DNA from 2 places in the Kocuria sp. TGY1127_2 genome. Region 1 is predicted to be linked to the other one. Evidence: riboswitches for the same ligand, from Rfam matches in the RefSeq annotation. Region 1 holds a riboswitch; the other holds the start of a gene.
What was found. A riboswitch is a leader RNA that binds a small molecule or an ion and turns the genes downstream of it on or off. The one in region 1 is predicted to bind S-adenosylmethionine.
Positions count from the first base shown of each region.

Region 2: another riboswitch for S-adenosylmethionine. It lies ahead of sake_RS01775 (ABC transporter ATP-binding protein); the one in region 1 lies ahead of metE (5-methyltetrahydropteroyltriglutamate--homocysteine S-methyltransferase).

Region 1 is NZ_AP022834.1:2,502,224-2,509,594, reverse strand. It holds gene pstC (phosphate ABC transporter permease subunit PstC) at 1-197, shown strand, start outside; gene pstA (phosphate ABC transporter permease PstA) at 194-1,303, shown strand; gene pstB (phosphate ABC transporter ATP-binding protein PstB) at 1,332-2,111, shown strand; gene sake_RS11180 (inorganic phosphate transporter) at 2,206-3,216, opposite strand; gene sake_RS11175 (phosphate transport regulator) at 3,220-3,837, opposite strand; gene sake_RS11170 (hypothetical protein) at 4,315-4,890, opposite strand; SAM riboswitch class I at 5,616-5,728, shown strand; gene metE (5-methyltetrahydropteroyltriglutamate--homocysteine S-methyltransferase) at 5,850-7,371, shown strand, end outside.
Region 2 is NZ_AP022834.1:401,576-408,946, forward strand. It holds gene sake_RS01760 (AMP-binding protein) at 1-561, opposite strand, end outside; gene sake_RS01765 (ABC transporter permease) at 588-1,373, opposite strand; gene sake_RS01770 (aliphatic sulfonate ABC transporter substrate-binding protein) at 1,377-2,420, opposite strand; gene sake_RS01775 (ABC transporter ATP-binding protein) at 2,500-3,342, opposite strand; SAM riboswitch class I at 3,351-3,487, opposite strand; gene sake_RS01780 (acetyl-CoA C-acyltransferase) at 3,692-4,906, shown strand; gene sake_RS01785 (enoyl-CoA hydratase/isomerase family protein) at 4,910-5,680, shown strand; gene sake_RS01790 (3-hydroxyacyl-CoA dehydrogenase family protein) at 5,681-6,547, shown strand; gene sake_RS01795 (PaaI family thioesterase) at 6,638-7,042, opposite strand; gene paaZ (phenylacetic acid degradation bifunctional protein PaaZ) at 7,230-7,371, shown strand, end outside.

The DNA of each region.
Region 1 (7,371 bases):
TCAATCCTTCCCTGATCCAGTCCGGAAACCAGACAGTGGCTTCCGAGATCGCGTTGAACTTTCCTGAGGCCTACGGCTTGCGCCTCAACGAGCTCATTGCAGCGGGCTTGGTTCTGTTTGTGATCACCCTGGTGGTCAATCTCCTCGCGCGCTTGGTGATCAGCCGATACAAGGAATTCTCGGGAGCCAACTCATGAGCACGACAGCGACCACCGCATCCAAACTCACCAGCGGACAGTCCCCCCGATGGCTTCCCGCAGTCATCGGCCTGAGTGCCCTGATCGTAGGTGCCGCGCTTTCGGCCCTGGTTGGTTTCAGTATTGCCTTGTGGGTAGTCTTCGCCGCGATCATTTTCGTGATTGCCGGGCCACTCGTCGTCGGGATCATCGAAGGTCGTCGCAAAGGCCAGGACGCATTCGCCCGCTATCTGATCTACGGCGCGTTCCTGCTGGCCTTGATCCCCCTGATCTCGGTGATCTGGGTCGTGCTCAGCCGCGGGGTTCCTGGGCTGTCCGGGAATCTCCTGGGCACCTCGATGAACGGCGTCAGCGGCGTCACCGACAATGAGGCCGCCAATGGTGGTCCGGTCTACGGCGGCGCCTACCACGCGATCGCCGGAACCGTGATCATCACTTTCTGGGCAACATTGATGTCGGTCCCGATCGGTCTGCTCACCGCGGTGTTCCTGACCGAGTACAGTGGCAGCAACGCAGCATTCCGGTGGATGGGGCGCATCATCACGTTCCTCGTGGACGTCATGACCGGAATTCCATCGATCGTTGCGGGCCTCTTCGCCGTGGCACTCTTCGTCCAGGTTCTAGGGGACCCCTCGGCCAGATTCGGATTCATCGCGTCCGTCGCATTGTCGGTGCTCATGATCCCGACGGTAGTGCGCAATACGGAGGAAATGCTCAAGATTGTTCCGAACGAATTGCGTGAGGCCTCGTATGCATTGGGGGTGCGCAAATGGCGCACCATTACCAAGGTCGTCATTCCGACGGCGATCTCCGGTATATCCTCGGGCGTTACCCTGGCCATTGCCCGCGTGATCGGTGAGACTGCGCCGATTCTCGTGACGGCCGGCTTCGTCTCGAGCATCAATTTCAACGCCTTCAGCGGATGGATGACCACGTTACCGACGTTCATCTACTACCAGATCATGAACCCGACGTCGCCGACGAACCCGCAGGTTTCCGAAGGTCGTGCCTGGGCTTCGGCCCTCATCCTGATCATCCTGGTGATGGCGCTGAATCTCATCGCCCGCCTGATCTCCAAGCTCTTTGCCCCCAAGACCGGTCGCTGAGTCCGGCGAACCGAAGTAAAGGAAATAAATGTCCAAGCGCATCGACGTCGAACACCTCAACGTCTATTACGGTGATTTCCTGGCGGTGGACGATATCACCATGGAGATCGAGCCCCGCTCGGTGACCGCGTTCATCGGGCCGTCCGGGTGCGGCAAGTCGACTTTCCTTCGCACCCTGAACCGTATGCACGAGGTCATCCCTGGCGCCTACGTCGAGGGCAAGGTCAACCTCGACGGCGAGAACCTGTACGGGAAAGGCGTGGACCCCGTCCGGGTCCGTTCCCAGGTGGGCATGGTGTTCCAGCGGCCCAACCCGTTCCCCACGATGTCCATCCGCGACAACGTGCTGGCCGGCGTCAAATTGAATTCACGGCGCATCTCCCGCTCGGACGCTCAGACGCTGGTCGAATCCTCGCTGCGGAGCGCCAACCTGTGGGAAGAGGTCAAAGACCGCCTGGACAAGCCAGGTTCCGGCCTCTCGGGTGGACAGCAGCAACGCCTGTGCATCGCGCGCAGTATCGCGGTCCGCCCGGACGTGATCCTCATGGATGAGCCGTGTTCGGCGCTTGATCCCATTTCCACTCTGGCCGTTGAAGACCTCATCAACGAGCTCAAGGAGGATTACACTGTTGTCATCGTGACTCACAATATGCAGCAGGCCGCTCGCGTTTCCGACAAGACGGCTTTCTTCAATATTGCGGGTACGGGCAAGCCCGGAAAATTGATCGAGTATGCGCCCACCCAGGAAATCTTCAACAAGCCTCAGAACAAGGCGACCGAGGACTACGTCTCGGGTCGTTTCGGCTGACGTCTCCTCCGTCGGTCGACGACGGCCGTTGGGCCTCGTACGGACTTTTAAAACTTCCTCACGGCGGCCCAAGAGCGGCTACCAGATCGTGGAATTACAACAAAGGAGACAGCGCGAGGAAAAAGATGGCCGAGACGATGACCGTGACCGGCACGGTGACGATCCAGGTCAGGACCAGGCGGGCGGCCGTATGGGCACGCACCGCATGGAAGCGCTGGTTGGAGCCTGCGCCCAGAACGGCAGACGCCGCGAGGTGGGACGAGGAGAACGGGTCTTTGGCCACTGCCCCCGTACCGAAAATCAGGAGACTGGTTACGGCCTGAGCCACTGCACCGCGGAATGGGTCGATCGTGACCAGACGGTCCGAGATAGTGTGTCCGATACGCCAGCTGCCCATCAAAGTTCCGATGACCATCATGACGCCGATAAGTGTGCACATCCAAGCGGTTTGGGTCGACGTGATGCTGTGCCCGATCGACATCCACATCAAAGCGCCGATCACGAGGCTACGATGCCCGAAGTAGATCCCGTGCCCGAGGGATATGACGGATGTGCTGAGTGAAAGAACGTAGCGAGAGCGTCGGTGAATTCTTCCCGGGCTCGTGTGCTGGAGCAAATGCACCAACGGGATGACAGCCACCCAGGCGATCCCGAAGGCGGCCAAAGGGGCAAGGATGAGGGGAAGGACGACGTCGCCCACCATCTTGACTCCGAGGTCAAGATGATCGCCCAGCCCTACCTGCTGGGTGGCCCACAGCGCGCCGAATACCCCGCCGATCAGGGCATTGGTCGACGAGGACGGTGACCTGCGCCACCAGGTGAAGATCTCCCACAGGATCACCGTGAGCAATGACGAGGTCAGGACGGCAAGGCCGATGTCGTCGTGCGGGATCGTGAGCCAGTGATCCGAAGTCAATGACAGAGTCAGCGAGCCGATGAGCAAGCCCACCACGTTGAAGAACGCGCAGACGATCAGCGCAACCTTGGGGGTGAGGGCACGGGCTCCGACGGGCACTGCTACGGCGTTGGAAGCGTCATGGAAACAACCGATGACGGTGTAGCCCAGAAGAAACAACCCACACAGGGTGAACAGGAAGTACTCCACCGGTTACGACTCCTGGACGAGGATTCGTCCGACGTCGGTGGCCACTTCGCGCACGCTCAGGGAAGCTGCCTGAAGTTGGGCGGTGAACTGCGACTCCTTGAGGTAGGCCGCTGGCTTGAGCCGGTCCATCATGTCAGCTTGGTAGAGGTTCGTGGTCCGGATGGACTGCTTGGACATGCGAAGGACCTCGACCCAGTATTCGTCGAGGCCCTCAAGGTCCGAGAGATGCCGCATGGCCTCGGCGGTCAGGGAAGCTTGGCGCTGGAGAAGGTCCAGGAGGTCGGAGGCGCGCTTGGAAAATCGATCCAGGCTGTGGATCTTGATGATATGCGAGGCCGAGGTTAGGGATTCGGTCGCCTGGTTGAGGCGTTGGCCCAGCAGGTATAGGTCCGCGCGGGGGAGAGGGAGTACGAAGGCGCTTCGTACGGTGGTCATCAGCGCGAAGAACGAATCGGTGGATCGTCCCTCAATCTCCAGAGCCTGTTCGAAGACCTCGTCGTGATCCGTGAGAGGTGACCCCATCATGCGTGAGGCCGCGGAAGTGGAATCAACGACAAGCTGTGCCATGTCCGCGAGCAGCTCGAGGGCCTTGTTCTCCTGAGGAAATAAGCGAATTGCCACGCTCTGCCTTCCAAGGTGGTGGTGGTGATCGTTCCTAAGATAACCGTCCTTGGTTAACAGGACTGTCATGGAAGGTTCACAAGGCCATGATGCAGTGGGCCCCGGTCGGTGCCGTGATACTGCTCTCGCCCGGATCCGATCCGTCATTGTGGCACCGGGTCGGGGAAGCAACCGGCGCGTTTTGGGCGATTCGTCGAGGGGCCAGTCGCGCGAACGCAAAAGCCCCCGCTGGAGCGGGGGCACGCAGGTGAAGATTAGGGGCACTGGACCGGGTGCGCCTCTCGGCGGAAGGCCGCTCGAAGCGGCTAAATAATGGAGCCCGGGGCAACCTGCGGCCCAGTGCCTTGTATCCAGTGTGGTCCTTTTCCCGAGAACCTGTCAAAGAGGTACCTCTGAAGAAGGCTGGGCCGGACTCATGGTGAATCCGACCCAGCACCCCAAAAAACCGGGGGATGCCACGGTGTTCAGGCGATGAGGCTAGCGCATCATCTCATTGCGGTTCTGTTTGATGTCTTTGAACCAACGTCCGCCTTGTCCTGCCCACATCATGATGGTGCCGATGATCAACAAGATGGTTCCGACTGAACCGGTGATTCCGGAGCCGCTACCGAGGGAGACCAAGAGCGAGAGAAGGCTCAGAATGGCGAGGACCAACAGGGTGATTCGTCCCCAGTTCTTGCCCTTGGTCGCGGCTCGTGCGGCGAGAACCTGAAGCACCACGATGGCCACAGAGATGACGGCGCCGAAGATCAAGCCGCCCCAGACGAGACCGGACTGGCCTTGGTCCTGAAGCTGCTTGTATTCGGCGCTGCCCATGAGAACGAATGGGGAAATGATCAAACCGATGATGGTTATGGCAGCAGAGATGTACACCAAGAGCGCGCCCGTCTTGACGGGCTTGGGGGCGACAAGTGCCCCGCTCTGGTTTTGAACGGGTCCGTTTCCCTGTCCGTAACCCGTGTCTCCACCCTGGTACCGCGGCTGGCCGCCCTCGGGGGAGCCGCCGTACTGAGGAGGCTGGTTGCCTGCCGGGGAGTCGTGGTTCTCGGTCATTATTTCCTCTCGCGGGTGTTTGATCTGACGTCACTATCCAAACATGAATTTGTCGTTCACCACAATAGGGTGACTCAAGTTCGGGATGATATCGAAGGCATTGGGCTTTAACAATTCGTATCCGACAAAACCAAAAACGGTCGAGAGATTACTGCATTTTTCTTCTAGGTATCTTGCATGCTCCAACCGCGGAGAAAATCCCACTCGGTATATCGGGCCACGTCGTCCTGATGACGCCCCGACGGGAGGGGGCTTCCGCGCTATGTGCGACCTCTACCCCGGCCACATCGGTCCGCTTCTTGGAACAGGACACCAATGGTCTTGGCGCAATAGTGAATCCTTGTATCAAATATTGTGCAATAGCTTGTTGTCGCGAACGACCGTTCTCGAATACCTGGAGAAGTATCCGGTCCGGCAGGGGAAATCGAAAAGAACACAAGCGATACGAACTGTCGACAAGACCGTGAACGATCAAAGTTTCACGGCCGGGAACAGTCATTCGTGAACGCTCGTTCCGTCTGACAACGTTCCGACTCCGGCTTCTCCCGCCCATACCGGATGGCGGGGTCGGCCGCTTTCATGAACTTCGATGTCACGATTCATTGCGGCCACGTCATATGACGTCGACGTTGCGTCAAGCGTGTGGGTGCGCTCAATGCGCGAAATGCGGCGTCAAACTCTCTCATCTCTTGCGGGCCTGCGCTGAGGCGGATTGAATACTTGCGTATCTATCCAGAGCGGCCGAGAGACCTGGCTCGTCGACGCCGCAGCAACCTCCTCACGGAAACCCGAACATCTCGGTCCCGAGGAAAGGTGCTCCCGCCAGGACCGATGGAGTGTATCGGCCGTCTCCGGACGTCGTCGGCGCAACTCCGGCACGGTCCCACTGGACCGGGTCGGTTGCGTCGGCGGACGAGGAGGCTCCGCTCTCCGTCGGGTGTACCGAAAGGAGACCCGGCGTGAACCCTGATGACAGGCCAGCGTTGTCCTTCGAGCTCTATCCGCCTCGCAGCAGGATGAGCCGACAGGCATTGGAAACCACTATCGCCGAGATCGAACCCACTCGCCCTGATTACGTTTCCGTGACCGCCGCCGTGGATGGCGAGAGGAGGCGCCAAAGCCTGGACTTGCTACGACACCTCGTCGAGGAAACGGAGCTGAAACCATTGGCCCACATCGTCTCGACCGGACAGATAGCTTCCGAGCTCGAAGAACTGGTCGATGAGATCATCCGGCTTGGCGTGCGCGGCCTCCTGGCTCTGAGGGGCGATCGACCTGAGAACTACGCCCTCAAGCAGGGCGAACTTCCCTTCGCTCGACACCTGGTGGAACTGATCCGTGGCGTCGAGTCGAGGGGATCGGCCAAATTGTGTGCCGGACGTCTGGCCGTGGGCGTGGCGGCCTATCCGGTCCGTCACCCAGAATCCTCGAGCATCCACCACGACACCGAGGTCCTGCTGGCCAAGCAACGGGCGGGAGCGGATTTCGCCATCACTCAGGTCTATCCGGACCCTTCCGATTACGCTCGTCTCGCCGAGCGGGCCCGCGCCAATGCCGTCGAATTGCCTCTGATCCCCGGAATTCTGCCCGTGACAAGCCTGCGGAGGTATCTGCGGGTGTGCGGACTCGCAGGGATCGAGCCGAATGCAGGTCTCGCACACAGGCTCGAAACCGCCGAGACGTTCGCAGAACGCCTGGCCGTCGGAGTGGACTCGGCGGAGGACTTCGCTCGCCAGGCCCTTGCCGCAGGGGCCCCAGGACTGCACATCTATACCTTCAACGAACACCAGGCGGCGCTCGAACTCGTGGATCGACTCGGTCTGCGCGGCAATACTGCCCCTGCGAATCAACCCATCTCGCCTCTCAACGATCAGGAGATCATCGTGACGAACCCTAACAACGTCCTCCACAGCACCTCACCCAAGGACAGGGCTTTTCCCCCGGCAACCATCCTCGGCTATCCGCGCATCGGACCGAATCGCGAGGTCAAGCGCGCCCTGGAAGCGTACTGGAGCGGGCAAGGCGACATCGAGGACCTGTCGTCGTCCGTGACCGGAATTCGACACCTAACCGTAGGCCGCCTGCGGGAACTGGGCTTGAAGGCTTCCTCCTCGATCCCGGCTTCGTTCGCCCTCTATGACCAGGTGCTGGACGCGATTCTGGCGACAGGGGCCGTGCCTACTCGGTTTGCGGATCTTGCGAACCGTGACCATCACCTGAACCGGGACGCCTCCTTCGTCCTGGCCCGAGGAGATGACGCCCGTGGCCCACTCGAAATGACCAAGTGGTTCAATACGAATTACCACTACTTGGTGCCCGAGATCGGCCCTCGGACTCCTTTCACCGCAAATCCGCAGGAGATCGTCGGCCAGTTGCAGGCCGGTGCCTTTTCGCCGAACGACGACGCCCCGCTGCGCCCTGCCATCCTCGGCCCGATTTCGTTCTTGCTTCTGTCCAAGGCCGAGGACACCGCGCCCGTTG
Region 2 (7,371 bases), 860 kb from region 1:
CAGAACCTTGGCACCGGTGTCTTCGACACGGAATTTGAGTGCTTCGGCGGAGAAGCCGCCGAATACGAGCGAATGCACGGCCCCGATCCGAGCACAGGCGAGTGTGATGATGACGGTCTCCGGAATGACCGGAAGATAGATCACAACGCGATCGCCTTTCTCGACTCCGAGATCGAGCAGAGCATTCGCGGCACGGGAGACTTCCGTCTGCAACCGAGCGTAGGTGTAGACCTCCCGGTCCCCGGGCTCGCCCTCGAAGTACAGGGCAATGTGCTGGCCGCGTCCCGCCTCGACGTGCCGGTCTACGCAGTTATAGGCCGCGTTCAGTCTGCCGCCTTCGAACCAGGCGATCTCGGGCACGCTGAACTCCGGTGCTCCGTCCTGGTCAGTGCCTATGGGCCGCGGCTTCTCGAACCGGTGTGCGGTGTGCCAGGGTTCGGCCCAGGACAGGCGCCCTGCCTGTTTTTCCCAGAAATCAACGCGGGCGGCGTCGGAGATCGTGGCGGGATTCGGAGTCGGATTGTGGGGGTCCGAGAAGACAAAATTTGTCGGAAGAGTCATGATCGTTCCTATCCGTTGCGGATCCTTTACGCGTCTGCCGGGGCGGTGCCCCATCGGCGTTGGGTCCATCGTTCAAAGATTCCTACCAGGGCGTCGGTGATTTTGCCCAGTATTGCCAAGAGAATGATCGCCAGAATCAGGCGGTCGGTTCGGCCGTTGCTCTGCGAATCGGTCAGCAGGAAGCCCAGGCCCATCGAAGCTCCTACGAGTTCTGCAGCCACCAGGAAAAGCCATGCCTGGGCCAGGGCGAGTCGGAGACCGGAGACCACGGACGGCATGACCGCCGGAAGCTGAACCGTTGTGAAAAGTCGTAGGCCAGTGATCCCGAATGAGCGGGCGGCCTCGATCAGCTGGCGGTCGACGTGTTTCAGCGAACCGGCGACTGTGGTGTAGACGGGAAAGAACGCGCCGATCGCGACGAGAATGACCTTTGAGTTCTCGCCCACGCCGACCCAGAGCAGCATCAAGGGGACCCAGGCAAGAGACGGCACGGCTCGCACCGCTCCCACGGTCGGACCGGCCAAGACGTTCGTCCAGTGTGAGAGACCGATCAACGCACCAATCACCAGCCCGAGGGCGCTTCCGATGAGGAACCCCAGGATTACCCGTTGCGTCGAGATCCCCACGTGTTGCCACAGCTCGTGGCGCTGAACCAACTCGACCCCGGCATCGACCACGGCCGATGGCGTCGGAAGCTGAATCGGTGAGAAAACACCGGTCGAGGAGAGTAGATGCCACACCAGCAACATGATCAACGGCAGGACCAAGCCCAGGGCGCCTACGGCCCAACGATTTCTCGGAAGGAATTTCATGCTCTACTTCCCCTCAATCCGTGTGGCCGCGCAACGCGCATCCGCTGCCTCGGCGTAGTGCTTGTCGATGATGTTGGCCACGGCGTCGTCGACGTCCTTGCGGTCCGAGACGTCTCCGGAATCCACGAGGATGGGTGCAACATTCCGGAGTACTTTGAGCTGAGCTTCGCCCGGCACAGGATCGATGTCCAAATGCGTGCGTTGCCAGACTCTCTCAGCGACCCCACCGGAAACTGCTGCTTCTTCGGCGAATAATCGTGTTGCCTCGCTCGGATTCTTCAGTGCCCACTCTCTGGCGTACGCATAAACGTCGACGACGAGCTGGGCACCCTCCGGATTCTGTTGCAGGAACTCTTCCCGGGCGTTGAGGAAGCCCCACGTGTTGAACTCCAGGTTCCGGTAGAACAAGACGTCACCGCCTTCGTCTTCTGCGGTCGCCATGATCGGGTCGAGCCCTGACCACGCATCGACTTGATGGGTATCGAGCGCGGCCCGACCGTCGGCATGCTGCAAGTTCACGATCGTGACGTCATCCGTGCTCATGCCGGCAGCTTTGAGGGCCTGAACCAACAGAAAATAGGGGTCCGTCCCCAGCGTCGCCGCGACGGACCGGCCTGCCAGATCCTCAACCCGTCGAATCGGCGATTCCGGCGTGCGCACGAGCGCCGACCATTCCGGTTGTGAGAAGAGATCAATGGTTTTGAGCGGAGCCCCGTTCGCTCGCGCCAGAAGAGCGGCCGATCCCGCCGTCGACCCCACGTCTATAGCTGCACCGATGAGGTTCTGATTGGCTTTGTTCGAACCTGCCGACTTGAGCCACGTGACCGATTGCCCCAGATTGGCCGCGGCTTTCTCGAGCCATTCCTTCCTGCGAATAATCAGGGACAACGGATTGTACGTCGCGTAATCGAGGGTAATGCTGCTGGTCGCGTCCGCGTTGATGACGCCGCGTCCGGCGCCTTCGCCGGACATGCACCCCGTCAGGGCGAATGCCACGACTCCGAGGCCGGTGGCCCGCACCGCGTCTCGGCGGGAAAAGTTGATCATGAGGTTGGGGTCCTTGCGAGGAAGTCGAGGAGGGGATGAACGAGGAAACCATGGGCGCGGGCCGCGTTGGCGCAGCGGGTCACACTTCCTGAAACGCCTCATGCGCGGTGGTGTCCACGCCCAGCAGACCCAAGAGGTGGCCGCGCATTCGGACTAGTTGCGCGTCCTCCCGGGAACGAGGACGCGGCAAACCGACCTCAACGCTTTCGACAATCCCCGCCGGTACTCCCGGTGCCGTGCGGCCGAGTACGACGACGCGGTCGGATAGGTACAGGGCCTCGTCCACATCGTGGGTTATGAGGAGAACCGTTGTGGGGTCCTGACCATGAACATCCAGCAACAGATCCTGCATTTTCAGGCGAGTCAAGGCATCCAGGGCCCCGAAGGGCTCATCGAGGAGGAGAACCCTGGGGTTGCGTGCCAGTGCCCTGGCCAAGGACGCGCGTTGCGCCATGCCCCCGGAGACTTCCCCGGGGCGATGGCTCGCGTGCTCTCCCAGACCCACAAGGTCGATCAGCTCGGCGACTCGTCTGCGTCCGCCGTTCTTGCTCGCATTCTTCGGCAATCCGAGAGCAACGTTGTCCGTGACGGAACGCCACGGTAGCAGCCGTGGTTCCTGGAATCCCACGGCGCACCGGGAATCGATGTTGCGCACTGGCGTTCCGTCAATCGTGACGGATCCTGCGCTCGCGGCGTCGAGTCCGGCCGCTGCACGCAGAAGAGTCGACTTCCCACAGCCCGAAGGGCCGACGACCGCGACGATTTCCCCCGGTTCCGCGGTGAAGTTCACGTCACGGAGAACTTCGGACCCGGCAGCGCCGCGCCTGGATCCCGGGAATGACTTTCCGACGCCGTGGAACCGAACCGAAGCCGCTTTCGTCCCGGCTTCCTGCGCGCGTTCCGTCGAGTGCGCCGAGGTCACAATCAATCACTCCATCGAATCCTGGCGTTAGCACCGTGCTCGTCCGCGGAGGATCTCTCCGCCTGCGGGCAGAGCGAAAGATCACCGTGGAGATGGGTTGCTGCGACGTCATCGAGCCAGGTCTCTCAGTCGCTCTGGATGGTTTTCCCCTCCAGTTAATCCCGTGTGCTGCAAGGGCTCCAACTCGCGAGGGACTATTGCGGGAGATGAACTGCGGACCGTCAAAGTCCGTAACCCTGGCGCACGATGCGAATGGAGTGGAATTGACGCATGTCACACCGGATGCGATATTAGTGAACGAATGGTCAGTAATTCTAAGTCTGTCCCACCAGGAGTTCTTATGCCCGAAATGCCCGCAGCCTTCCTCGTCGGTGGAGCCCGCACTCCGGTGGGTCGATACGGCGGTTCCCTCTCCTCGGTTCGCCCGGACGATCTCGCGGCACTGTGCATCAGCACCGTCGTCGAGGAAGCGGGAATCGACCCGGCCGACGTCGATGAAGTCATCCTGGGCAACGCCAACGGGGCGGGTGAGGAGAACCGGAATGTGGCCCGTTTGGCCTGGTTGCTGGCCGGTTACCCGGACTCGGTGCCGGGGATGACGGTGAATCGGCTATGCGCCTCGGGGATGTCCGCGATCACGATCGCCTCCCAAATGATCAAGGCTGGTGCCGCGGAGATCGTGGTCGCCGGCGGCGTTGAATCGATGTCTCGCGCGCCCTGGGTCATGGAAAAGCCGACCAAACCTTTCTCCAAGCCCGGTGAGGTCTTCGATACTTCAATCGGCTGGCGGTTCGTGAATTCGAAATTTGTGGACGGTCCTTTGTCCCGCAACGGCAAGGCAACGTATTCGATGCCGGAGACCGCCGAGGAGGTTGCTCGCGTGGACGGAATCACGCGCGAGGAAGCAGACGAATTCGCGGCGCGCTCCCAGGAGAAGTCCAACGCGGCGATCCGGGCGGGCAGGTTCGCGGACGAAATCGTGCCCGTCAAAGTTACCGGTCGTAAGGGCGAGGTGAGTCTGGTCGAGACCGACGAGGGCCCGCGCCCGGGTACCACTACCGAGGTTCTGGCCAAGCTGAAGCCGGTCGTCAAAGGCGGATCCGTGGTCACGGCCGGTAACTCCTCGGCCCTCAACGACGGTGCCTCGGCGATTATCGTCGCTAGCGAGAAAGCCGTGAAGAAATACGGGTTGGAGGTCCGCGCCCGGATTGTGGATGGTGCGTCGGCCGGTGTACCTCCGGAAATCATGGGCATCGGGCCCGTCCCGGCGAGTCAGAAGGTCCTGGATCGTTCCGGCTGGGGCGTCGAGGACCTGGGCGCCATAGAAATCAATGAAGCCTTCGCGACTCAGTCGCTCGCCTCGATCCGTAGACTCGGCCTGGATCCGGACCTCGTGAACAGGGATGGAGGAGCGATTGCGTTGGGACACCCTCTCGGTTCTTCCGGCTCCCGAATCACCATCACGCTGTTGGGCCGAATGGAGCGCGAGGGTGCTTCCAGGGGCCTCGCGACCATGTGCATCGGCGTCGGACAGGGCGCCGCTCTCCTCCTCGAAAGGGCATAGACCATGGAATTGACCGGTGAATTCACGGCGATCGACATCCAGGAGCGCGAAGACCGACTCCACGTTCGCCTCAATAGGCCCGAGGTTCGCAACGCGATCGACGCGACCATGATCGACGAGTTGCACCGGGTCTGCGCGCACCTGGAATCCGAACCGAAAATCCTGATCCTCTCCGGAACCGAGGTGAACGGAAAAGGCATCTTCGCATCCGGTGCCGATATCGCCCAGTTGCGTGAACGGCGCCGGGACGATGCACTGCGTGGAATCAATTCGCGGCTCTTCGAGAGATTGGGGAGCCTTCCGATGCCCGTGATCGCGGCCCTCGACGGCTACGCCCTGGGTGGCGGTGCCGAGCTCGCCTGGGCCGCAGATTTTCGCATCGGGACACCCGAGATCAAGGTCGGCCAGCCGGAGACCGGCCTCGGCATCGTGGCAGCCGCCGGGGCCATGTGGCGGCTCAAGGAACTCGCCGGAGAACCGCTGGCCAAGGAGCTTCTGTTCGCAGGGCGCACGCTGAGTGCCGAAGAGGCCCTCAGGGCGGGCCTCATTACCGAAATTCACGAATCACAGGATCTGCTCGAAGCCGCCGACGGTCTGGCCGATCGAATCGCCAAGCAAGATCCGCTCGCGGTCCGGATCGCCAAAGGCGTCTTCCATATGCCTCGGGAGGCGCATCCATACGTTGACGAGCTCGCCCAGGCGGTCTTGTTCGAATCTCCCGCCAAATTCGACCGTATGCAGTCTTTCTTGGACCGCAGGAAGGAGCGCAGCTAAGTGAGCGCGCATGACAAGCAGCAAGTTCCCGAACGCGTAGGAGTACTTGGCGGTGGCCGCATGGGGGCCGGGATCGCGCATGCGTTCCTGATCTCAGGTGCGGCAGTGACCGTCGTCGAGGTCGATGACGACGCCGCTCAAGCCGCTCGAGCTCGCATCGAGAAAGACATCCGGGCTTCCGTCGAGCGCGGCAAGATCAGCGGAGAAGCCGACGAGTGGGCCAAGAAACTGGAGACCGCGACCGATGCTTCCGCCTTTGCCGACCGCCAGCTGGTGATCGAGGCCGTTCCGGAGATCTGGGATCTCAAGGTCGAATCCCTTCGCAGGGCAGAGTCGAATGTGGGCGAGAATTCGTGGCTCGCGACCAATACATCCTCGATGTCCGTGGACGGGCTGGCCGAAACCTTGGAGCGTCCCGAACGGTTCTGCGGACTGCACTTTTTCAACCCGGTCCCGGCTTCCAAGCTCGTAGAGGTCGTCGTCGGGAAGAAAACTTCGGAGGAATTGCAGGGCCATACCCAGGAGTGGGTGGCCGGGCTGAACAAGACCCCGGTGACCGTGCACGATGCCCCCGGTTTCGCGTCCTCGCGACTTGGAATTGCCCTGTCCCTGGAGGCGATCCGCATGGTCGAGGAGGGGGTGGCCTCGCCCGAGGATATCGATCATGCGATGACCCTGGGATACAAGCATCCGGTCGGCCCCCTGGCGCTGACCGACATCGTGGGTGTGGATGTGCGTCTCGACATCGCCGAATACCTGGAGTCCAAGCTGGGGTCGCGTTTCAGTCCGCCGCAACTCATGCGAGACATGGTCGAACGCGGTGAGCTGGGCAAGAAGACCGGGAAAGGCTTCTACTCGTACGAGTAGCGCCTCGACCCGTATATCGGGACGTAACGTGCGCATCGGATCATCTCAGGGCCCGATATGCACGCAACGCCCGGTACGTCTGGGCGTGCCTCAGTCGAAGAATCCTTCCGGTGCTGGCTTGAGGTAGTTGCTGATCCGGACGGTGCAGAGACGCCGACCGGTCTCGACGTGCGTCATCACGACTTCGTGGCTGGTCATTGAGCGCCCCAGCTTGATCGGCGTCGCAACCGCCCGCACGGTGCCTTCGGTTGCCGAGGAGTGGTGTGTTGCATTGACCTCAATTCCGACTGCGATCTTCCCGAATTGGGCGGCGTGCAACACGGCCGCCCAGGAGCCCGTCGATTCTGCGAGGGCGATTGATGCTCCGCCGTGCAGGATTCCGTGTCCCTGGCGGTTTCCCTCGACCGGCATGGTCGCCACTACTCGTTCCGGCGTCTGCTCCTCGAATTCGATGTTGAGCTTGTGGTCGAGTTCGCCCGGGTCGATGCGGCCCACCAGCCGTGTTGAATCCGGTTCCGTTCCGGTTGCCTGGCCTTGTGCGTTGACTGATTGGTTCTCCAATGAGACCTCCTCATGACTTTGTGCCGGGCCGCGTTGTGGCACGCGACTGTGACGTGGGCTATTCTGACACTAATTACTGACCGAACGTTCGGCTAATTTATTGCAGGGAGTGAATCCACCCGTGACCACCCAAACCCGATACGAGGCTACAACCACCCAGGCCACCGAGATATTGCCGAGTTACGTGCGAGGGCAATGGTGGCGCCCGGACGAGCCGGAGCGAGCCGTCGACGTCGTCAATGCGGCGACGGGTGATCCCGTGG